DNA from 3 places in the Pseudohongiella sp. genome. Region 1 is predicted to be linked to each of the others. Evidence: predicted binding sites of a transcription regulator. Region 1 holds the regulator's gene; each other region holds the start of a gene.

Region 1 (7,391 bases):
GATACCGCCGGTTTGCCGTCGCACCATCCAGAGCAGCAGCGGCAGTTGAATTTGTTGCGCGATCAGCCTCAGGTCAACAAGTGGCTGGTGTTGCCGGCGACCAGTCAGGCGCAGGTTTTGCGCGCTTCCTGGAAAACCTGTTCGACTGCGAATGTTTCTGCGTGTATTCTCACTCATCTGGATGAGGCATGTGTGCTCGGTGAAGCCCTGGCTTTGACAATAGAGCGCGATTTGCCTGTCGTTTATGAAACCTTCGGTCAGGCGATTCCTGATGATATCGCTCTGGCGCAGGCACAGTCGCTGGTCAAGCGCGCAGTAGCGCTGGGTCGGCAGCAAGCGTCGGTGCCGGTGGAAAAGGAACGGCTGATGACCGAATACGGTAGTCGGTCACCGGCAGAGCTGCGCGTTGCAGGTCTGAATTAGCGGTAAACCGGCATTGGCCGGATACAGACAGTTGGGGAGAGAACAGGGGATGCATCCCATTCAAGTGCTTGCGGTAACCGGCGGTAAAGGTGGCGTGGGCAAAACCAGTATATCGGTCAACCTCAGCCTGGCATTGGCACAGCTGGACAAACGGGTTGTGCTGATGGACGCCGATCTCGGTCTGGCAAACGTCGATATTCTGCTGGGCATCAAAGCCCAGCGCACCATTGCCGATGTCTTGTCAGGTGAGTGCGAATTGCGTGACATCATGGTGGCGTCGCACGGTATCAACGTCATACCGGCTTCATCTGGCGTGCAGTCTCTGGTCACCATGGGGCCCAGTCAGCATGCGGGCATTGTGCACGCATTCAGTGAGCTGGCTGACGAACTTGATGTTCTGGTCATTGATACCGCTGCCGGTATTTCAGATTCAGTTGTCAGCTTTGTCCGTGCTGCGCAGGAAGTATTGGTCGTGGTCTGTGACGAACCTTCGTCGATGACCGATGCCTACGCCCTGATCAAGCTCCTGCATCGCGACTGCCAGCTACAGGACTTCAGAATTGTGGCCAATATGACGCGGTCCCCGGATGAAGGGAAGAATATGTTCAACCGGTTTGCGGGTGTTGCGGGCCGGTTTCTGGATGTAAATCTGCGTTATGCGGGCGACATACCTTATGATGAAACCTTGCGTAAAGCTGTGCAGCGGCAACGGCCAACACTTGATGCCTATCCGGGCAGCAAGGCCGCGGGCGCTTACAGACGGCTGGCGAAAGAGGTCAGCCAGTGGCCGGTAAGAACCGAAGCCACCGGGCAGATGGAGTTTTTTGTCGAGCGACTCGTGCAGGGCATGTCCTGAACAGGACACAACGGGGATGTTTATGACAGCATCAACAGGTGCCTCATTGTACCAGGACGTGCAAACAGACAGCATGAACGATCTGGTCGTTCAGCATGCGCCGCTGGTGAAGCGGATTGCCCATCATTTGCTGATGCGCATGCCTTCCAGCGTGCAACTGGATGACCTGATTCAGTCCGGCATGATCGGTTTACTGGAGGCGGCGCGCAAATATGATGTATCCAAAGGCGCCAGCTTTGAAACCTATGCCGGGATTCGCATACGCGGTGCCATGCTTGACGAAATTCGCCGGGGAGACTGGGCGCCGCGTTCCGTCCACCGCAAGTCCCGCGAAGTTGCAGCCGCCGTTAAATCTGTTGAGATGCGTTCCGGCAGCGATGCCAAGGATCATGAGGTCGCCGAAGAACTCGGTATCGACCTGGAAACCTACTACACCATCTTGCAGGATGCATCGGGCAGTCGTCTGTTCAGCTTTGATGATTTGACAGAAGGTGGCGATGATTCAGCGCTGGAGAGTGCGTCCGGTGAGATTTCCGGCCCGGCTGACGAAATTCAGGACGATGATTTCCGCGCGCATCTGGCAGAGGCCATCGAAGGCCTGCCGGAGCGTGAAAAGCTCGTATTGGCGCTTTATTACGATGAGGAACTCAACCTGAAAGAGATTGGCGAAGTGCTGGGTGTCAGCGAGTCACGCATCAGTCAGATACACAGCCAGGCCGCATTGCGCTTACGTTCCCGGCTGCAGGACTGGCGCTGAGTCCAGCTCGCAGCGCCCACAACAAGCGCTCACATTGGGCTATAATGCTCACCATCTGAATTTATTTCCTGATTTCAGCTAAATTTTTTCACCTTTCAAGCGATAACCTGCTAGGGAGATACCGTGCCGGGTGGCGCACATCCCCAGTATGAGCACATGACGTGGAGGCGGCTTTGGACAAGAACATGAAAATTCTCATTGTTGATGATTTCTCAACAATGCGTCGGATTATCAAGAATCTGTTGCGGGATCTGGGGTTTACCAACACCGCTGAGGCAGATGACGGTAGTTCCGCCTTGCCGATGCTGGAAAACGGCCAATTCGATTTTCTTATTACGGACTGGAATATGCCGGGCATGACCGGTATCGATCTGCTTAAGGCCTGCCGAGCGAGCGAAAAGCTGAAAACGCTGCCGATTCTGATGGTGACGGCAGAGGCAAAGAGAGACCAGATTATCGCAGCGGCGCAGGCCGGTGTGAATGGATATGTGGTCAAGCCTTTCACGGCAGCGGCACTGCAGGAAAAGATCGAAAAGATCTTTGAACGCATCGACGCTAATCGCTGAAAGGAAAATCCTATGGCAGACAACAAGAAAAACGGTTTGGGCAAGGCCAGCACGACCGGATCAGATGCTGACACTGCGGCGCTTGCTGCGGCGGGAGCAAAGAGCTTTACCGATGCCTTGCTCGCTCGCAAGCAGGCATTGCTGGAGGCCCTGCAGAGCGATGACATGGTGGCGGCTGCGGATCTTATCCACCAGATAAACCATGCTCGCGACGAAACGCTGTATTTTGAGGTTGGTCGTCTGACCCGGGCGTTGCACAACGCGCTACGCGATTTTCATCTGGAAATCGGCCTGCAGAACAATGCCGAGGTCAAGCACGAGCTCTCGGAGATGGTGGATGCGCGCAGCCGCCTGAACTACGTCATTGCCATGACCGAAGATGCAGCCAACCAGACGATGGATCGTGTTGACGAGGCGGCACCGATGGTGCAAAAGCTGGTGGACGAGAGTGAAGCCATCCACCGGGAGTGGCAGTCCTTTCTGGCTCAGGGGAACACGGTAAATGACGATTCAAATCCCTTGTTCCAGCGTATCGAGCAGCTGCTGCAGCGGATCAGTGGCGACGGGCAGGGTATTCATACCAGGCTGACCGATATCCTGATGGCTCAGGGTTACCAGGATCTGAGCGGGCAGGTGATCAAACGGGTTATCGAACTGGTCAGTGACGTTGAACAAAGCCTGGTGCGTCTGGTCAAGCTGGCGAGCAATGTTGAAGAAGTCGCTGGCATTAAATCCGAAGACAGCGAGCACAAGGCTGTACGTGATGAGAAACAACGCATTCGCGCCGAAGGGCCGCAAATCAACCAGCAGAACAATCAGGACGTGGTGTCAGGCCAGGATGATGTGGATGATTTATTGTCCAGCCTTGGTTTTTGACTCACGCAACAGCCCGAGGCTGATGAACGTGACTCGGAGAGGAACAGTGACATGAGTTTTTTTGATGACGAAGAGATTCTGGAAGATTTTCTGGTCGAGGCCGGTGAAATTCTGGAACAGCTGTCTGAGCAACTTGTGCAGCTGGAGAAACAACCAGACGACAAAAACCTGTTGAACGCCATTTTCCGTGGTTTTCACACTGTGAAAGGTGGCGCTGGCTTCCTGCAGCTGACCCCCATGGTGGATTGCTGCCATGTCACCGAGAACCTGTTCGACAACCTGCGCAATGGCAAGCGCCAGGTTACATCCGAATTGATGGATATCGTGTTGCAGGCACTTGATGCCGTCAACAACATGTTTGCCCAGATCAAAGAGCGACTCCCGCCAGAGCCTGCCGCTGATGAGTTGTTGCAGGCCTTGCAAGTGTTGGCCAATGGCGATGATCTTGCTGCCAGCGATGTTGTTGCGGCGGACCGTGAGTCAGCTGATGCAGCCGTTGTTGCGAGTCCTGCCGGCAGCAGTGACGACATGACGGACGATGAATTTGACCAGCTGCTGGCGGCACTGGACTCGGCCGATTTTGAAACCGAAGCGGAAAATCGTGCAACCGCGTCAGAGGCGTCCGCTGCCACTGCTGAAGACGAAATCACAGACGACGAATTCGAATCTCTGCTCGACCAGCTCCAGGGCACCCCGAACAAAGAGCCCTCAGCGAATAAAGAGCCTTCAGCAAATAAGGAGCCCTCAGCCAGTAAAGAGCCCTCAGCCAACAAAGAGCCTTCAGCGGAAAAAGAGCCCTCTACCAGCAAAGACCCCGGCAGCGACGAAATTACCGATGATGAATTCGAGGCTCTGCTCGATCAGCTGCACAACGGCAAAAACGCAGACGCCGAACCCGAGCCGAAACCGCCTGCCGCACCCGCAGCAAAATCAGCACCGATACTGAAAGCGGTGCCAGATTCTCCGCCACGGCAGCCGCCGGCGCCGGAGGCGAGACCTGCCGCACCGGATCATGCCCCGGTAGCTGAAACGACAGTGCGTGTTGATACGCGTCGGCTTGACGACATCATGAATATGGTTGGCGAACTGGTTCTGGTCAGAAACCGTCTCGTTCGTATTGGCTCGAATGCTGCTGATGAGATGTTGTCCAAGGCCGTGGCCAATCTCGATCTGGTGACTGCGGACCTGCAGACCTCGGTGATGAAAACCCGTATGCAGCCGATCAAAAAAGTGTTCGGCCGATTTCCACGGGTAGTAAGAGACCTGGCGCGAAGCCTACAAAAAGATGTTGTGCTTGAGTTGCACGGCGAGGAAACCGACCTCGACAAGAATCTGGTGGAGGCACTGGCTGACCCTCTTGTGCACCTGGTCAGAAACGCCGTGGATCATGGTGTGGAGCTGCCCGAGAAGCGACTGGCTGCCGGTAAACCCCGTCAGGGTACTATCCTGCTGGCTGCGGAGCAGGAAGGTGACCATATCCTGTTGACCATCAGTGATGATGGCAACGGCATGGATCCGGATATGTTGCGTAGAAAAGCCGTTGAAAAGGGCATTATGGACAAGGATGCGGCTGATCGACTGAGCAACAGTGAGTGTTTTGATCTGATTTTTGCTCCCGGCTTTTCTACTAAAACTGAAGTTTCGGATGTATCCGGTCGTGGCGTCGGCATGGACGTTGTGAAAACCAAAATAACGCAATTGAACGGATCGGTGTCAATCGACTCAAATCCGGGCAAGGGCACACGTATCGAAATCAAGGTGCCATTGACGCTGGCCATTATGCCGACCTTGATGATCCTGGTAGGCGAGCAGGCTTTTGCCTTGCCCCTGGCCAGTGTCAGTGAAATTTTTAATCTCGACCTCAATGGTACCCACGTGGTTGATGGTCAGCAGGTCGTTACGGTCAGAGACAAAGCTTTGCCCCTGTTCCATTTGCGCCGCTGGCTGACCCATGATGGTTCGCAGAGCGAAGGCAAACAGAAAACTGATGCCAATGTTGTGATAGTCAGCGTTGGCGCGCAACGCGTTGGTTTTGTTGTTGATACTCTGATCGGCCAGGAGGAAGTTGTTATCAAACCCCTTGGGCGGATGCTGCATGGCACGCCAGGCATGGCCGGTGCAACCATAACCGGTGATGGCCGCATCGCCGTAATTCTGGATGTGCCCGGTCTGCTTAAACGCTATGCCGCATAAGCTGCAGGGAATTCTCATATTGAACGTTCAGTACGCCATCAACAGCGCCGACAGGTAAGATAGACCATGACAATAAAGGTATTGGTGGTAGATGACTCGGGTTTTTTCCGGCGCCGCCTGACAGAACTGATAAATGCAGACACCAGGCTTCAGGTCATTGGTACTGCCAGCAATGGCCAGGAAGCCATCGATGAGGCCAGTCGTCTGCGTCCCGATGTCATCACCATGGACTATGAAATGCCGGTGATGGACGGCATCACATCGTTGCGGGAAATTCATCGCAAACTGGCTATTCCCGTGCTGATGTTTTCATCGCTGACCTATGAAGGTGCCCGGGTTACACTGGATGCGCTGGAGGCAGGTGCTGTTGACTACCTGCCCAAGAATTTCGAGGAAATTTCACGGCACCCGGACGAAATTCAAAAGATACTGTGTGATCGCATCATCCTGGTGTCCAGCAGCCGGACGTCAATTCATACATCAGGCACAACATCGGCCCCGGTCAAAGCGCCGGAACCACCGCCCGCTGCGACTCGCCGCACCAGTCAACGGGCGACTCAGCTGGTTGTTATCGGCGCTTCCACCGGTGGTCCGATGGCACTGCAGGAAGTGCTGACACGCTTGCCGGCCAACTTTCGTTTGCCCATACTGCTGGTACAGCATATGCCGGGGACGTTTACCAAGGCCTTTGCTGAACGCCTGGACCGTATCTGTCAGATCAGTGTCAGTGAGGCTAAAGATGGCGATACTCTACAGGCCGGGCACGCATATCTTGCTCCCGGGGGCAAACAGATGCTGCTGGATGGCCGCTCCCCGATGCGTATTCGCATCATTGATGGTGATCAGCGACTGAACTACAAACCATCGCTGGATGTCACCTTCGGATCAGTGGCGCGTGACCTGGGTGGCCGGGTATTGGGGGTCGTGCTGACGGGCATGGGATCGGATGGCCGCGATGGGGCACGTTTGCTTAAAGCGGAAGGGGCCACGATCTGGGCGCAGGATGAAGCCAGTTGCGTGATCTACGGGATGCCTATGGCAGTAGCCAAGGCAGGGCTGGTTGATGAGGTGTTGGACCTGCGTCGTGTCGCGCCGCGACTATGCGAAGAAATCAATTAACAGAAAAGCCTGCGTAAAGCAGCGAGGCCTGGTGACATGAGAGTCTGGTCGGTAGCCAATCAGAAGGGTGGTGTTGGTAAAACAACAACAACTGTTGCCCTTGGCTGCCTGCTTGCCGGGCAGGGCAAGCGCGTACTGATGCTTGATCTGGATCCGCAAGGTTCGCTGGGCAGCTATTTCGGGCATTCGGCAGAATCGGCTACACGCAGCAGTTTCGACTGGTTTGCTGGTGCTGGCACGCTGGATGACCCGAAACTTGATGCGAGCATTCACTCGACTGACGCCGACAGACTGTTTCTGGTACCCGGCAGTACCGCTCTGGCTACGCTGGAGCGTAATGCTGTATCCCAGGAAGGCATGGGACTGGCGGTGTCACGGGCCCTGACGCGCCTGTGGGATCGTTTTGATTATGTCATCATTGACAGTCCACCGACACTGGGCGTGCTGCTGGTAAATGCACTTGCCGCCTCCGAGCAGGTGATCGTGCCCGTACAGACAGAATTTCTGGCTATCAAGGGCGTTGAAAGGATGTTGAACACCCTCCAGATGATCAACCGTTCGCGCCGTCATCCCTTGCCGTATCTCCTGGTCCCGACACTGT
Region 2 (7,391 bases), on a different contig from region 1:
TAATCACGCGGCATTGGCTTCTCGACATTGGCAACATCCGCCAGGCGCGCTTCGCCTACGCTCCAGCGATAGGTTTTGCCAGGTTTGCGGACAATGGTTGGCATGACTGCATTCTTGCCCGCCAGGGCAAAATCCACTGCGGCTTTGCCCATGGCATAGGCCTGTTCAACATCCGTTGCGGAAGCGATATGGCGAGCAGAGCGTTGCAGATAATCGGCAACCGCCCAGTGATACTTGTAACCCAGTTCCTGTTTTATCAGGTTGGCGAGGAAGGGCGCCACGCCGCCCAGTTGTGTGTGACCAAACGCATCTTTGCCGCCGGCATCAGCAAGGAACTGACCGTCCCTGTAGTGGGCTCCTTCGGAAACCACCACAGCGCAATAACCGAATCGCTTGACACATGCTTTTACCTTGCGCATGAACGCTGCTTTGTTAAAGGCAATTTCGGGAAATATGATGATATGCGGTGCGTCACCTTCCTGCTCGGCAGCCAGTCCGGCCGCCCCCGCAATCCAGCCCGCGTGACGACCCATGACTTCCATAACAAATACTTTGGTCGAGCTTTCACACATGGAGGCAACATCAAGTCCGGCCTCGCGGATGGAAACCGCCACATATTTGGCCACTGAGCCGAAGCCCGGGCAGTTATCGGTAATGGGCAGATCGTTGTCCACAGTTTTCGGAATACCAATACAGGTGATCGGAAAACCTTCTTTCTGACTCAGCATGGACACCTTGTTTGCCGTATCCTGCGAATCGCCACCTCCGTTGTAAAGAAAATAACGAATGTTGTGCGCGCGAAATACATCCATCAGCCGTTGATACTCGGCGCGGTTGTCGTCCAGGCTTTTTAATTTGTAACGACATGAACCAAAGGCGCCTGCAGGTGTGTGACGCAGTGCCGCGATGGTGGCGGCACTCTCCTTGCTGGTATCGATAAGTTCTTCGGTGAGTGCGCCGATAATGCCGTTTTTGCCGGCATAGACCTTGCCGATGTCGGACTTGTGCTGGCGAGCGGTTTCAATCACCCCGCAGGCGCTGGCGTTGATGACGGCGGTGACGCCGCCTGACTGGGCGTAGAATAAATTAGCTTTGGCCATGGAAAAACCTGTTTGCTGCCTGCATGTAACGAACCCGGCTGTAAGGAACCCCGGTTGTGAGGAACCCCGATTGTGAGGAAATAGTGCAATATGAGCTGTGTCGGGCATAATGTTACAAAGTGCCCGTTGGCTTGGCAATCGGTGATGTTGAGTTGTCGAGGCCAGGCAGCCATTAAACCATACAGGATGCACAATGAAACGTTTGATTATAGGGATGTCCGGTGCCAGTGGACTTATTTACGGTATCCGGCTTCTGGAGGTGCTGAAAACAGCGCCCGATATCGAGACTCACCTGGTGTTGACCGGCGCGGCGCGCCTGAATATCAGCCTGGAAACAGACTGGCAGGCCGACACGGTGATGGCCATGGCGGATGAGGTACATTCGGTCAAAGATCTGGCTGCCAGCATTGCCAGCGGCTCGTTCCGCACCGATGGCATGATCGTCGCGCCTTGCTCAATGAAAACCCTGTCGGCCATTGTGCATTCCTATGCCGACAACCTGCTGACCCGGGCGGCTGATGTGGTATTGAAGGAACGGCGACGGCTGGTGTTGATGCCGCGCGAAACGCCATTGCACGTTGGTCATTGTGAACTGCTGTTGAAAGCCTGCCAGCTGGGCGCGATTGTGGCGCCGCCCATGCCCGCGCTCTACACCCGGCCTCAGACCGTCGATGATATTATTAATCACAGCGTCGGCCGGGTGCTGGATCTGTTTGATATCGAGTCGGGACTGGTCAAACGTTGGCAAGGGGCTGCAACCGGCAGTCAAACGCAGTGAAGACTGGCCTGTGTCAATGTTGCCATGATCCGGTCGTCCAGGTTCAGCGCCCGCAAACGGGCATACAGTGCGAGATTTGCATGAACCGCAGTTGCTGCGTCACCATGGCCTGCCTCAACATCAGCGAACATTGACGCCAGTGCCCGCAGCTGCATGAATTCAGCATCCAGCTCTATGGCCTTGATGCGCTGGCGCAAGTCCTCCTGGTCGGCGCCGGGTACGCCGATGGCAGCAGAGGGATGAGATTTGAGCCAGCGCCGTGATTGTCTCAGTGGTTTTACCAGTTGACGGGTCCAGGTGCCGGAAAATGCCGCTGCCTGTTCAAACTGTGCCTGCGACAGTAAACCCCGGCAGCAACCATGCCAGCAGCACATCAACAGTAGAACCACATCGACATCCTGTTCGTCCTGCAAGCGCAGACACAATGTCTGAACGTCGGGCAGGGCGTATACGCTCTGCGCGAAGTGCAGCAGGCCGGGTCGGGGCCGGGAGTCAGGTTTTGCCATGTGCTATCGCCATATTATTTGTGTCTGGTGAGGACAGATTTGCCAGGACAGATTTGGTAAAGTAATCAAAATAGCTTACAGGAACTTATATGCACATTCATATCCTTGGTATTTGCGGTACCTTCATGGGCAGCCTCGCAGTGCTGGCCAAGGAGCTTGGGCATAGCGTCAGTGGCTCCGACGCCAATGTGTATCCTCCCATGAGCACGCAACTGGAAGAACAGGGCATCCGGCTTTGTGAGGGTTTCGACCCGGCGCATCTGCAGCCACACCCGGATCTGGTGGTGGTGGGTAATGCCATGTCGCGCGGCAATCCCGCGGTTGAATATGTGCTGAACCAGGGGCTGCCTTACTGCTCGGGGCCGGAATGGTTGTCACGCTATGTGCTGCAGGGCAAATGGGTGCTGGCGGTTGCCGGCACCCATGGCAAGACCACCACCAGCGCCATGCTGGCATGGATACTGGAATACGCTGGCATGAACCCCGGCTACCTTATTGGCGGCGTGCTGAAAAACTTTCCGGTGTCTGCCCGCCTGGGAGGCAGTGATTTTTTTGTGGTAGAAGCTGACGAGTATGACAGTGCCTTTTTTGACAAGCGCTCAAAGTTCGTCCACTACCGGCCACGCACACTTGTTCTGAACAATCTTGAATATGATCATGCCGATATTTTCCCGGACCTGGCGTCGATTCAGCGGCAGTTTCATCATCTGATCAGGATTGTGCCGGGCGAGGGTTTGATCATACGGCCACGTTTCGACGAAGCGCTGGCGCAGGTACTGGAACAGGGCTGCTGGACGCCGACCCAGAGTTTTGCATTGCTTGATGGCGAACGTGATGACAGTCGTGGCCCGGAACCCAGTGGCTGGGGGGTGCGCCTGCTGCAAGCCGATGGTGGCGTATGTGATATAAGCAAAACCAGCCACCTGGGCAGTACCGTCACGGCCAGGCTGACATGGTCATTGAGCGGGCGGCACAATGTCTGTAACGCGGTGGCGGCGATTGCCGCGGCGCATCATGTGGGTGTGGATATCCCGCTTGCCTGTGAGGCGCTGGGCAAGTTTGCCAGCGTCAAGCGGCGCATGGAATTGCTCGGCGAGGTTCGGGGCATTAGTGTTTACGACGACTTTGCCCATCACCCCACGGCTATTGAGACCACCCTGGACGGTATTCGTCAGCGTCTCAACCAGATTCCGGGTACCCGCCTGATCGCTGTTATCGAGCCGCGCTCAGCAACCATGAAAATGGGTGTGCACCAGAGCTGTCTGGCGGCATCCTGTCGCGCTGCCGATCTGTGTTTATGGATGTCGGGCGCAGGGAATGGTCTGGATATTGAGGGTATTATCGCCGAAAGTCCGGTGCCGGCCCTGAACTTCAACAGCGTTGATGACATTGTTGCCTATCTCAGCCGGCATTGCCGTGCCGGTGACCATATTGTGATCATGAGCAATGGCGGCTTCGGTGGTATTCATCAAAAATTATTGTCAGCGCTGGCCTGAAGGGAGTTGCTGCCATGTCTGCAATGAAAGAGCCCGAACTGATACCGCTGTTCCCGCTCAGATCCGTGCTGTTTCCGGGCGGGCGCCTGCCGCTGCAGATATTTGAGCAGCGTTATATCGATCTGGTCAGCCATTGCATGAAAACCGATACCGGGTTTGGTATTTGCCTTATCAGCAAAGGTGCGGAAGTGGTAAAGCCCGGAAGTAGTCAGCAGGTGGAGCGCGTTGGCATGTATGCCCGCATCGTGGACTGGGACCAACTGCCGAATGGCCTGTTGGGCATTACCGTGGAAGGACGACACAAATTTACGGTCCGGGACTGCTGGACCCGGGATGACAATCTGTTGATGGCAGCCGTACAATTTGCCCGGGAAGACTTCCTGGGTCAGCCGGCGTTGCCCTTGACCGGGCAGCACCAGGCGCTGGTGGATTTGCTGCGGGACCTGTCGGCACACCCCCTGATCGAAAGTCTGGACCTGGCGATCGACTTTGAGGACAGACGTCAGCTGGCCTGGCGCCTGAGCGAACTGCTTCCGGTTCCGGTGCATCAGAAGCAGCAGCTGTTGGCGCTCGACGATACCGAGGAGCGTATCCGGGAAATCGAAAACCTGGTGGCGTCAGTGATGCACCATGGGTGATCAGCGCGGCAGCAGCTCAACAACCCGGCTGAAATCCACCAGAATCAGCAATTGATCATTTTCATTATAGACCCCGTGGATGAACCTTGCAGCTGCCTCGTTACCTGTGGCCGGGGGTATTTCTATCTCCCCTGCGTTCAGATCCACGATTGCCGATACCCTGTCTACCACAACCCCCAGCACAAAATCCTCAATCTCGACCACGATGATGCGCGACTGTTCTGATATGGCCTGATTCGCCAGACCGAACACCCCACGGCCGTTGATCACGGTGACAACATTGCCGCGCAGATTGATAATGCCCAGGATAAACGCCGGTGCTCCCGGCACAGGCGTAATCTCGGTATATCGTAATACCTCATTTACCCGGGCAGCGTTGATGGCGTAGGTTTCCCCACCCAGGGTAAAACTCACGTGCTTGATCAGCTGCGCGGTACTGTCATGTGCTTTGCCTGAGGCTTGCTCTGCGAGGGCGGTATTGGTCATAGGGTGGTTTCCTGCTGTACATTGTGCCGGTCTGACTGATTTAGCGGCAGCTTCGGCAAATAATTGAGGGCAGAGTCACCAGCAGCCCGCAGAGGCTGACATTGGGGCTGCTCTGGTCTTCGTTTCGGGCTTGCCGCATAATACCGGGACATTGGTGTTATCCGCAGGAGGTTGTGTGATGTCGGAAGTGTGGTCAAGTCCTGGTACCTGGACCCACGAGCAGTGGCTGGTTGCGAGCATTCTCGGGTTTATTGTGCTTGCTGTTATCCTTGTTGCCTATCGGCTGGCCAAAATTCTTCGCAGCGTGAACAAAAAACGCGAGCTGCCCAGTTTGCGCCCCGGCCGGCGCCCGCGCGGCTAATGGGCTGCTGGTAAAAGATGGGCTGATCGTAAAAACCGCCTCTACAGCAGCATGATGTCCAGAATTGCCGCTGCCCCTGCCAGACAGATCACGACAACTCCGAGCCAGCCGAGCAGCGCCAGGATACGGAAGGGTTTTTCATTGTCCGGGTAGAGGCCGGATTTCTCGTATTCACGCTCCTGTTCACGTTTGGCCTGTTTTGAATCACTGGTATTGCTCATGACAAACTCCTGCCTGATGTACTCGATTAAAAAAATCAGGTCGAAAAAGGTACCCGGTGCGCCGGAAATCTGCTTTGTACTGCTGTGCCTGGCGTTCGCGCCGGTAAACGCCATCGTGATCAGGCATGATACCGGATACACCCGATACCTCGCCAGTGAAGCCGACTACCCCGGCGTCTTTCCGTTGGCGCAGCAGGGGCGGCGCAAAGTCTGTGTGGCAACAGTCGTGGCGCCGCAATGGGCGTTGACCGCAGCGCATTGTGCTTCGGAGACCGGGTTGCAGGCCACGTTGACCGAAGGCAGGCCATATGCGGTACAGATAGCCCGTCAGACACATTATATTGACGCGCTGCACCTGCACCCGGGGTGGACAGGCGAATTGTCGGAGCACCTGCACCCACGGCAGGTTGACCTGGCATTGCTGCGTCTGTCGGCGCCAGTCAGCGCAGATGTGGTGCTTGAGCTATATCGGGGTGAGGACGAACTGAGGCAGGCCATGACCTTCCTGGGCTGGGGTTACACCGGGATAGGCACCACGGGAATGTCAGTTGACGACGGACAGCTGCGCTTTGCGCAGAATACGGTTGTGCGCGCCGATGAGCGATTGCGTTTCGAATTTAATGATCCGCGGGTCAATAACAGCGAGGTTGAGGAGTTCGAGGGCATCCCCGCCTTGGGTGACAGCGGTGGACCTGCGTTGCTGACGCAGAATGAGACGATGTGGCTTGCCGGCATCGCGGTCGGGGAGTTGACCGGAGAGGCTGGCTCGCCGGGCCCCGGTCGTTACGGTGCCGTTGTTGTTTACGAGCGTGTCAGCCAGCATCTGGCATGGATAGATGCGGTCATCAAAGATGCCCATAAGGGCGAGGGTGTAGTTTCTTTGTCAGCGAATTGACCGATTTTTAACTCTGCTGCGTATACCACAGATGTATATTTATACAATTTTGGTACTATCTGCTCAGACGCTACCTGCTCAGGTGTTATTCTCCTGAGTGTTATTCATTCGAATACTGTCCTGTTTCAGGGACAGCGTAAACAAATCAAAGGTGATTTCATGAGCATTCAAGTCGGCGACAAAATACCTGCAACGACCTTCAAAATCATGGGCAAGGAAGGTCCGGAGAACATCACTTCAGATGATATTTTTACCGGTAAAAAAGTGGTTCTGTTTGCCGTGCCGGGTGCATTTACCCCGGGTTGCTCGGTGACTCACCTGCCCGGCTTTGTGGTGAACGCAGACAAAATCAAGGCAAAAGGCGTTGATACCATCGCCTGTATGGCCGTCAATGATGCTTTTGTCATGTCGGCCTGGGGCAAGGCCCAGAACGCGGAAGAGTTGTTGATGCTGGCTGATGGTAATGCTGAGTTTGCCGAGGCGCTGGGCTTGACCATGGACGCCAGCGGGTTTGGTATGGGCAAGCGCAGCAAGCGCTTTGCGATGATCGTGGATGACGGCAAAGTCAGTTACCTGGGCGTTGAGCCCGCCGGCGGTATTGAGGTCAGCTCGGCCGATAATATCCTGGCTCAGCTGTAATCCCGGCGAAGGAGAACCCTGATGTTGAAAACGGAATACATAGAGTATCGTGATGGCGATACCGTGCTGGAAGCTTATATAGCTTACGATGAAGATGCCACTGACAGGAAACCCTGTGTATTGATCGGCCACGACTGGACCGGTCGCCGGGAATACGCCTGCGCTGCCGCCGAGCGGATGGCGGATCTGGGTTACGTCGGATTTGCTGCCGATGTCTTCGGCAAAGGTGTTTTTGGCAAAGAGGGTGACGCCGAGGGCAATACGGCATTGA
Region 3 (7,391 bases), on a different contig from region 1:
AGTAGATGTTGGCCGCTTTGACCACGGTCACATTTTCAAATTTATTCATAATTGTGTCTCGACAGATAGGGGCCGGGGATTTTATCGGTTTCGGTGCGGTTCGACCAGTGTCGGCAGCGTTAGCTCAGGTCTTCTTCTGCAATCACAGTGGCCAGGATTTCGCCCATATTGATACGGCTGCCTGCCGCCAGCGCAGAGGCAAGTTCCACCCGGTTCTCAGCGAACACGGCGATGACTGTGGATCCCAGCTTGAAACGGCCCATCTCCCCGCCCCGGGCGATCTGCACCGAAGGGCGTTGTGACCGGTAATCGGTTTTGCGCAAACTGTGTGGTGCCGGGCATACCTGGCCCGACCATACGGTTTCGACGCTGCCGACAATCATGGCGCCGACCAGGATCAGTGCCATGGGGCCAACATCGGTGTCGAAAATACAGACCAGGCGCTCATTGCGGGCAAACAGGTCGTCCACCCGATCAGCCGTAAGCTGATTCACTGAAAACAGTTTACCCGGCACGTAGGTCATTTCCCGGAGCATCCCGGGCATCGGCATATGCACCCGGTGATAGTCACTTGGCGACAGATAGATGGTGGCAAAACAGCCTTCGTCAAATTCCGACGCCAGCGCGGCATCGCCGCCCAGCAGTGTTTGCAGACTGTAACGGCGGCCTTTTGCCTGCAACAGCAAGCCATCGCGAACCGGGCCCAGTTGGCTGATAACACCGTCGGCGGGACTGAGCACACTGGTATCGTCGCCGTGCAGGGGGCGTGCATCGGCCCGCAGGGCGCGCGTGAAAAAAGCATTAAACGTTGCATAGGCAGCCGGGTCCGGTTCCTGCGCCTGTGTCATGTCGACCTTGTAGCGACGGATAAACCAGCGTATAAACGGCGCCTTGATTGTCGGCCACTGGCAATCTGCCAGCGTGCCGGCGAGCCGGGACAGCAGGTGCTGAGGAACCAGGTACTGCATCAGAATGAAAAGCGATTCTTTCATGAAAATCCTGTTCGGGCAGACGAGCATGTCGGCTGCCATAATTATCCATTAAATTGTTGTTCGTTAAATAGTTGCCCGTTAAATTCCCACGCTGTCAGGTTTGTCAGGCATCAGCTTAATCAAGCCGGTCCAGACCTACAAGTTTGGCGTATTAACGCGGGTGGTGCTAATGATTTTCCGGATTTGTCCGATGTAAAGAAAGCGGCGCACTTTTATCCGGCTGGAGGTTGAGCAGGTCATGTTGTTTATAATTGGATTTCTGGTTGTGCTGCTCAGTGTGGCCGGCGGCTATATCATGCACGGCGGTGTGCTGGGTGTGTTGTGGCAACCGTCGGAATTTATCATCATCTTTGGCGCAGCGCTGGGTGCTTTCCTGATTTCCAACAGCATGCATCTGGTAAAAGAAACCGGTAAACGCCTGCCGCGTGCAATCTTTGGTTCTGCCACCAGCGAAAAGCTGTATCTCGACCTGCTGGGACTGCTGTTCGATATTTTCAACAAGGCGCGTCGTGAAGGCATGATGTCAATTGAGGGCGATATCGAGGTGCCCGCCGAAAGTGGGATTTTTACCCGCTACCCGGCCCTGCTGAAAGACAAACGCATCATCGAATTTCTGACCGACAACCTGCGTATCATGACGACCAGCAATATGGCGCCGCATGAAATTGAATCCATGATCGATGCCGAAATTGAAACCCAGATGCATGAACTGAGCGAGCCCTCACACGCGGTGCACCGGGTTGCCGATGCCCTGCCCGGTTTTGGTATCGTGGCGGCCGTGTTAGGTATCGTGATCACCATGCAAAAACTGGGTGGTCCGCCCGAGGCGCTGGGGCAGAGTGTCGCGGCTGCGCTGGTAGGGACATTTGTGGGTATTTTTGCGGCCTACGGTTTTGTCGGCCCCATGAGTAATCGTCTGGCATCGGTTGCTGAAGAAGAGATCAAGATGTTTGAATGCGTGAAGGCTGCGATTGTAGCAACCGCGAACGGTCTGCCACCACAGCTGGCGGTCGAGTTTGCCCGCAAGACCCTGTACTCCGGCGAGCGCCCCTCATTTACAGAGCTGGACGAACACATCCGTAGTCGCTAAGCGGCACTGAATTCATTGGCGGAAGAGAATCGTTTTGGAAAAGTCTGAACAGACCATCGTCATCAAACGCGTGAAAAAGTACGCGGCCGGCCATCATGGCGGCTCGTGGAAAATTGCGTTTGCCGACTTCGCACTGGCTCTGATGGCGTTTTTCCTGGTGTTGTGGCTGATCGAGAGTACCACCGAGCTGGAAAAAATGGTGATTGCCGGGTATTTCTCGGATCCGCGCAGCCTGGCCAGTGCGGGCGATGGCGGTACGCCCTATGTGCTGGACTTGCAGGGGCGGCCTCTGACGCTGCCCAACCAGGGTCTGAACCTGGCGCTGGTGCAGGAGGACCAGGAACAGGCAGTGGAGGCATCCGACGAGCTGGAGAGCCAGGAATACATTGAGCTTGCCCGTTTGCGCGAGACCGAACTGTTGCAAAGCCTGCAGGGGCAACTGGAAGAGGTGATTGCCGGCAACCAGGAGTTTGAGTGGTTCTCCGACAGTCTGTCGATGGAAATGACCGAGGACGGTCTCAGCATCCAGATTATTGACCGCGAAAATCGCCCGTTGTTTGCGTCCGGCTCCGAGCAGATGCAGCCTTATGCGCTGGAAGTGTTGTGGGCGATGGCCAATGTGCTGGAAGACATACCCAATAAAATCAGTATCCTGGGTCACACTGATAGTGTGCCGTTTGGCAGCGATTTTGCGCAATATACCAACTGGGAGCTGTCTGCCGATCGCGCCAATTCCGCGCGCCGTGCGTTGGTGGAAGGGGGGCTGTCGTTTTCGCAGTTCGCACAGATTATTGGCATGGGTTCGTCACTGCCGTTATTGCCTGACGCCCCTGAAGATGCCTCCAACCGGCGCATTGTACTGCTGATCCTGAACCAGCGGGCCGAACGTCGGATCCTGGACGGCACCCTGCAGTCGGAGCTTGACGGCGGCGCGCCGCCGGAAGACGCCCTGCCCGACGATATGCCGGAAATATTCTGAGTCTCACTCGGACCCTTCTCCCTGACCTGCCCCGAACCCTGGTTGGCCGCTGACGCCGGGGTTCAGCCTCTGCCGAGTTCCTGCAGAATATGGTGATAGCTGTTCAGCCGGGACGTGTGGATTTTGCCTTTTTTGACTGCCGCCAGAAGCGCGCAGCCCGGTTCCTGCTGATGGCGACAGTCGCGGAAACGGCATTGCCCGGCGTAAGGCCGGAACTCCACGAAGCCATACATCAGCTGCTCGGCTTCGATATGCCACAAACCGAACTCGCGAATACCCGGTGAATCAACCAGATCGCCGCTACCCGGCAAATGGTAAAGTTTGGTGGCAGTTGTGGTATGGGTGCCTTTCTCGCGCCCGATCGCCCGGCCTTTGGACAGGCCGCCGACATCGGCGGCGCCGCCTTTATTGTCATCATCGTCGATGCCGCGCAGAGTATTGATCAGTGATGACTTGCCCACACCGGACTGACCGACAAACACGGCCGTTTCTTCACGGAGCATGTGTCGCAGTGAGTCAATGCTTTCCGGCTGATGGCAGGAAACGCGTATAGTGTCATAACCAATACCGGCATACAGCTTCAACAGGTCCGACACTTTGAGCGCGGCTTCATCGGCCGCGTCCTGGCTACTCTCTGCCGGCATCAGGTCGCATTTGTTGAGCACCAGCAGGGGCTTCAGGCGCAGGTGCTCAATGGCGACCAGATAACGGTCCAGCAAGTTGCCGAAAGGTTCCGGCACAGGAGCAAATACCACGGCGACGCGGTCAATATTGGCGGCAATGCTGCGCTGCTCGCCACGGGCATTGGGACGGCTCATGGCAGAATGTCGCGGCACCAGCGCAACGATGATGCCGCTGGTGTCGCCTTCTGCCTGCCAGATGACTTTGTCGCCAGTGACCAGTGGCGGCAGGTTGCTGCGCTGGTGACAACGGAAAAGCTGCCCGCGTGTTTCCGGGCTCAGTGACTCCACGTCCAGCTGCTGACCGTAGTGGCAGACAATCAGGCCTTCCTGTTCCGGCCCGAGTGCGGATTCACTTTGGTCGTCAGCCGGGCTGTCAGCCGCATCGGCTTGCCTGCCACGGGCTTTCTGCTGGCTTTTGATACGCCGCAGTTGATGTTCGTTAAGTCGTCGTTTGGCCATAACCCGGCATTCTATTACAATGGCTGGCTCGTGGGACCCGCCTGGCTAAAATAAAGCCTGAATGGAGACAGCCCGAATGAATAACTACTGGATGAAGCATCATGCCTGTTGTGGATAAAAGCAAAACCCTGATCTGGATTGATATGGAAATGACTGGCCTGGAGCCAGACACCGACCGCGTCATTGAAATAGCGACGTTGATCACCGATGCTGATCTCAATATCTTGGCCGAGGGCCCGGTAGTGGCCGTGCGCCAGTCCGACTCGGTGCTGGCGGGCATGGATGAATGGAACCAGCGCACGCACGGCGATTCCGGTCTGGTTGCCCGTGTACGGGCAAGCCAGTCTGATGAAGCCGATGCCGAGCAGCAGACCCTGGACTTTTTGCGCGAGTATGCGGAAACCGGCAGCTCACCGATGTGCGGCAACAGTGTGCATCAGGACCGGCGCTTTCTGGTGAAGTATATGCCCACGCTGGAGGCATTTTTCCATTACCGGAACCTGGATGTCAGCACCGTCAAGGAGCTGGCGCGGCGCTGGCGCCCGGAGCTGCCGGGCGGTTTCAGCAAGAATGGAAATCACAAGGCGCTGGATGACATCAGGGACTCGGTCAGTGAATTGCAGTATTATCGTGAGCACTTTTTCAGGCTATAGGTTCTGGCTATAGGTTCAGGCTTCATGACCCTGGCGCCGTGCATGCTGCTGCAGGGCCCAGGCGACATGTTCACGCACCACCGCTGACGGATGCTGCTGTCGGCTTTCCAGCGCACTGATGACCGCAATGGTGCCCGGTGCATTGCCCAGGCCAACGGCCAGGTTGCGCAGCCAGCCTTCGTAGCCGGTGCGCCGTATTGCCGAGCCTTCGGTATTACGCAGAAAGGTCTCCTCACTCCACAGAAACAGCTCGCTGAGATCGGCATTGTCCAGGCCATGACGCGGGGCAAAGTCGGTCTCCTGACTGAGCTGACTGAACTTGTTCCAGGGGCAGATCAGCTGACAGTCGTCACAGCCAAACACACGGTTGCCAATGGCGGCCCTTAAATGCTCGGGGATGCTGCCTTTCAATTCAATGGTCAGGTAGGAAATACAACGCCTGGCGTCGAGCTGATTGGGGCCGGCAAATGCCTGCGTGGGGCAGATATCCAGGCATGCGGTACATGATCCGCAGTGGCCACTGACTGGCGCATCAACCGGCAGTGGCAGATCCGTGAACAGCTCGCCCAGAAAGAACCAGGAGCCGGCTTTTTTGTTGAGCAGCATGGTGTTTTTGCCAATCCAGCCCAGCCCGGCTTTTTCTGCCAGGGCGCGTTCCAGCACCGGTGCACTGTCGACAAAGGCCCGGTAGCCCATGGGTCCGGCCAGCTCGGTGATGCGATCCGCGAGTTGCTGCAGGCGCTTGCGTATCAGTTTGTGGTAGTCGCGGCCACGGGCATAACGTGAGATATAGGCTTTGTGTTTGTTTTTCAGTGGAGTAAGTGATTGCTTCGACTCAAGGCTATAATCCATGCGAACGCTGAGGACACGGACAGTGCCCGGGTGGAGCTCTTCGGGGTGCAGGCGCAGGTCCCGGTGGCGGGCCATATAGTCCATATCACCATGAAAGTTGTGTGCCAGCCACGCATCCAGGTGGGGCTGATAGGCGCTCAGATCAATGTCGGTGACGGCCAGTTGCTGAAAACCCAGCGTCAGTGCCAGGTCGCGGATCTGCGACAGCATTGTGGCGGCCTGCCCCGGATCCAGTGAGCGCGCGGGTGTGGTCATGTCAAAGCGACCGTAATATGTGGGCGGCGGCTTCCAGCGTGCTGTCGTCCTTGCAGAAGCAGAAACGAATGATCCGTGTGTCCGGCGCCTGCTCATAGAATGGCGACAAAGGGATGGCGGCAACACCTTTGTCCCGGCACAGCCAGCTGACAAACTCCATATCGGGCATGTCGCTGATGGCGCTGTAGTCCACGCACTGAAAGTAAGTGCCTGCCGAGGGCGTGAAAGTGAAACGCGAATCGGCAATAAGGCGGCAAAAGGTGTCGCGCTTTTGCTGATAAAAATCAGGCAATTGCAGGTGATGGTCGGGGCAGTCGCGCAAAAAATCGGCTATCGCATACTGGATAAAACTGGTTGAAGTGAAGGTGACAAACTGGTGCACCTTGCGAAATTCGGTGCTCAGGGCCGGCGGCGCAACACAATACGCGGCCTTCCAGCCGGTGGCGTGGTAGGTTTTGCCAAACGAAAACACCGCAAAACTCTTCTCTTTCAGCTCCGCATGACACAGCACACTTTCATGTCGTCCGCCCGCAAACACCATGTGTTCGTATACCTCGTCGGACAACACCAGGATATCGCGATCACGGATCAGCTCTGCCAGGGTGTCCAGGTCTTGCCGGGCCAGCACCGAACCACTGGGGTTGTGCGGCGAGTTGATGATGATCAGGCGCGTGCGGGCGTTAATCTGACCGGCGACCCGTTCCCAGTCGATTGCCCAGCCTCGCTCAGTATCTGGCTGCAGCATCGGGATGTGCACCGGCTCGCCGCCCGCCAGTCGCACGGCCGGGTCATAGGAGTCGTAGGCCGGGTCAAACATGATGACCTGGTCACCCGCGCCCACGGTCGCCTGAATGGCATCAAACAGGGCTTCGGTGGCACCCGAGGTCACGGTTATTTCCTGATCTGCATCCACTTGGCAGCCGTATAAACTCCCGACTTTGGCCGCGATCTGCTCGCGCAGCTCGGCCACCCCGGTCATGGGAGCATACTGATTGCGGCGGTCATTAAGGTAAAATGCCACGCGTTCACGCAACGCCTCCGGGCAATCGAAATCCGGGAAGCCCTGTGACAGGTTGATGGCATTATGCGCCTGTGCCATTCTCGTCATGATGGTAAAGATGGTGGTGCCCACCTGGGGGAGTTTGCTGCGCAAGGTGATAACCTCTTGAATAAATATTTTGGGCAGAGTCTACACGATCTGCCGCTGATACCGAAAACCGGGCCGCAACGTGAGCCCGGCCCAGAATACAGGATTAGCGCTAATGACCCGAGCTTTAGCTGACGCAGATAGCGATACAGCCATGACTTTACCTGATGACAAAGCAGACGCCGCGCAGCAGCAGGCGCCACAGATCGAACCGCGCTGGCATGACCAGCAAGCCCACAGTCTTCCGGGCCTGAACATAACGGCCGGGCGTCAGGCGCTGC

The links. Region 1 encodes FliA, which starts transcription of late flagellar genes. Its sites were predicted from a motif close to CTAAAGTTTNNNNNNNNNNNGCCGNTAA; they were not measured.
Region 2: the regulator FliA is predicted to act here: its motif matches at 5,045-5,072, upstream of WD071_RS15415 (chemotaxis protein CheW).
Region 3: the regulator FliA is predicted to act here: its motif matches at 1,159-1,186, upstream of motA (flagellar motor stator protein MotA).

Annotation. Positions count from the first base shown of each region.
Region 1 is NZ_JBBDNQ010000006.1:240,334-247,724, forward strand. It holds gene flhF (flagellar biosynthesis protein FlhF) at 1-423, shown strand, start outside; gene WD071_RS01205 (MinD/ParA family protein) at 473-1,279, shown strand; gene WD071_RS01210 (RNA polymerase sigma factor FliA) at 1,302-2,036, shown strand; gene WD071_RS01215 (chemotaxis response regulator CheY) at 2,222-2,602, shown strand; gene WD071_RS01220 (protein phosphatase CheZ) at 2,615-3,478, shown strand; gene WD071_RS01225 (chemotaxis protein CheW) at 3,530-5,671, shown strand; gene WD071_RS01230 (chemotaxis response regulator protein-glutamate methylesterase) at 5,738-6,790, shown strand; gene WD071_RS01235 (ParA family protein) at 6,827-7,391, shown strand, end outside.
Region 2 is NZ_JBBDNQ010000042.1:73,265-80,655, forward strand. It holds gene WD071_RS15390 (6-phosphofructokinase) at 1-1,100, opposite strand, end outside; gene WD071_RS15395 (UbiX family flavin prenyltransferase) at 1,294-1,878, shown strand; gene WD071_RS15400 (TIGR02444 family protein) at 1,866-2,384, opposite strand; gene mpl (UDP-N-acetylmuramate:L-alanyl-gamma-D-glutamyl-meso-diaminopimelate ligase) at 2,474-3,880, shown strand; gene WD071_RS15410 (LON peptidase substrate-binding domain-containing protein) at 3,895-4,518, shown strand; gene WD071_RS15415 (chemotaxis protein CheW) at 4,519-5,004, opposite strand; gene WD071_RS15420 (hypothetical protein) at 5,183-5,365, shown strand; gene WD071_RS15425 (hypothetical protein) at 5,407-5,586, opposite strand; gene WD071_RS15430 (trypsin-like serine protease) at 5,585-6,481, shown strand; gene WD071_RS15435 (peroxiredoxin) at 6,641-7,120, shown strand; gene WD071_RS15440 (dienelactone hydrolase family protein) at 7,142-7,391, shown strand, end outside.
Region 3 is NZ_JBBDNQ010000019.1:138,415-145,805, reverse strand. It holds gene WD071_RS07560 (pyrimidine/purine nucleoside phosphorylase) at 1-49, opposite strand, end outside; gene asd (archaetidylserine decarboxylase) at 120-992, opposite strand; gene motA (flagellar motor stator protein MotA) at 1,231-2,082, shown strand; gene motB (flagellar motor protein MotB) at 2,117-3,061, shown strand; gene rsgA (small ribosomal subunit biogenesis GTPase RsgA) at 3,124-4,203, opposite strand; gene orn (oligoribonuclease) at 4,305-4,856, shown strand; gene queG (tRNA epoxyqueuosine(34) reductase QueG) at 4,872-5,918, opposite strand; gene WD071_RS07525 (methionine aminotransferase) at 5,965-7,116, opposite strand; gene ovoA (5-histidylcysteine sulfoxide synthase) at 7,226-7,391, shown strand, end outside.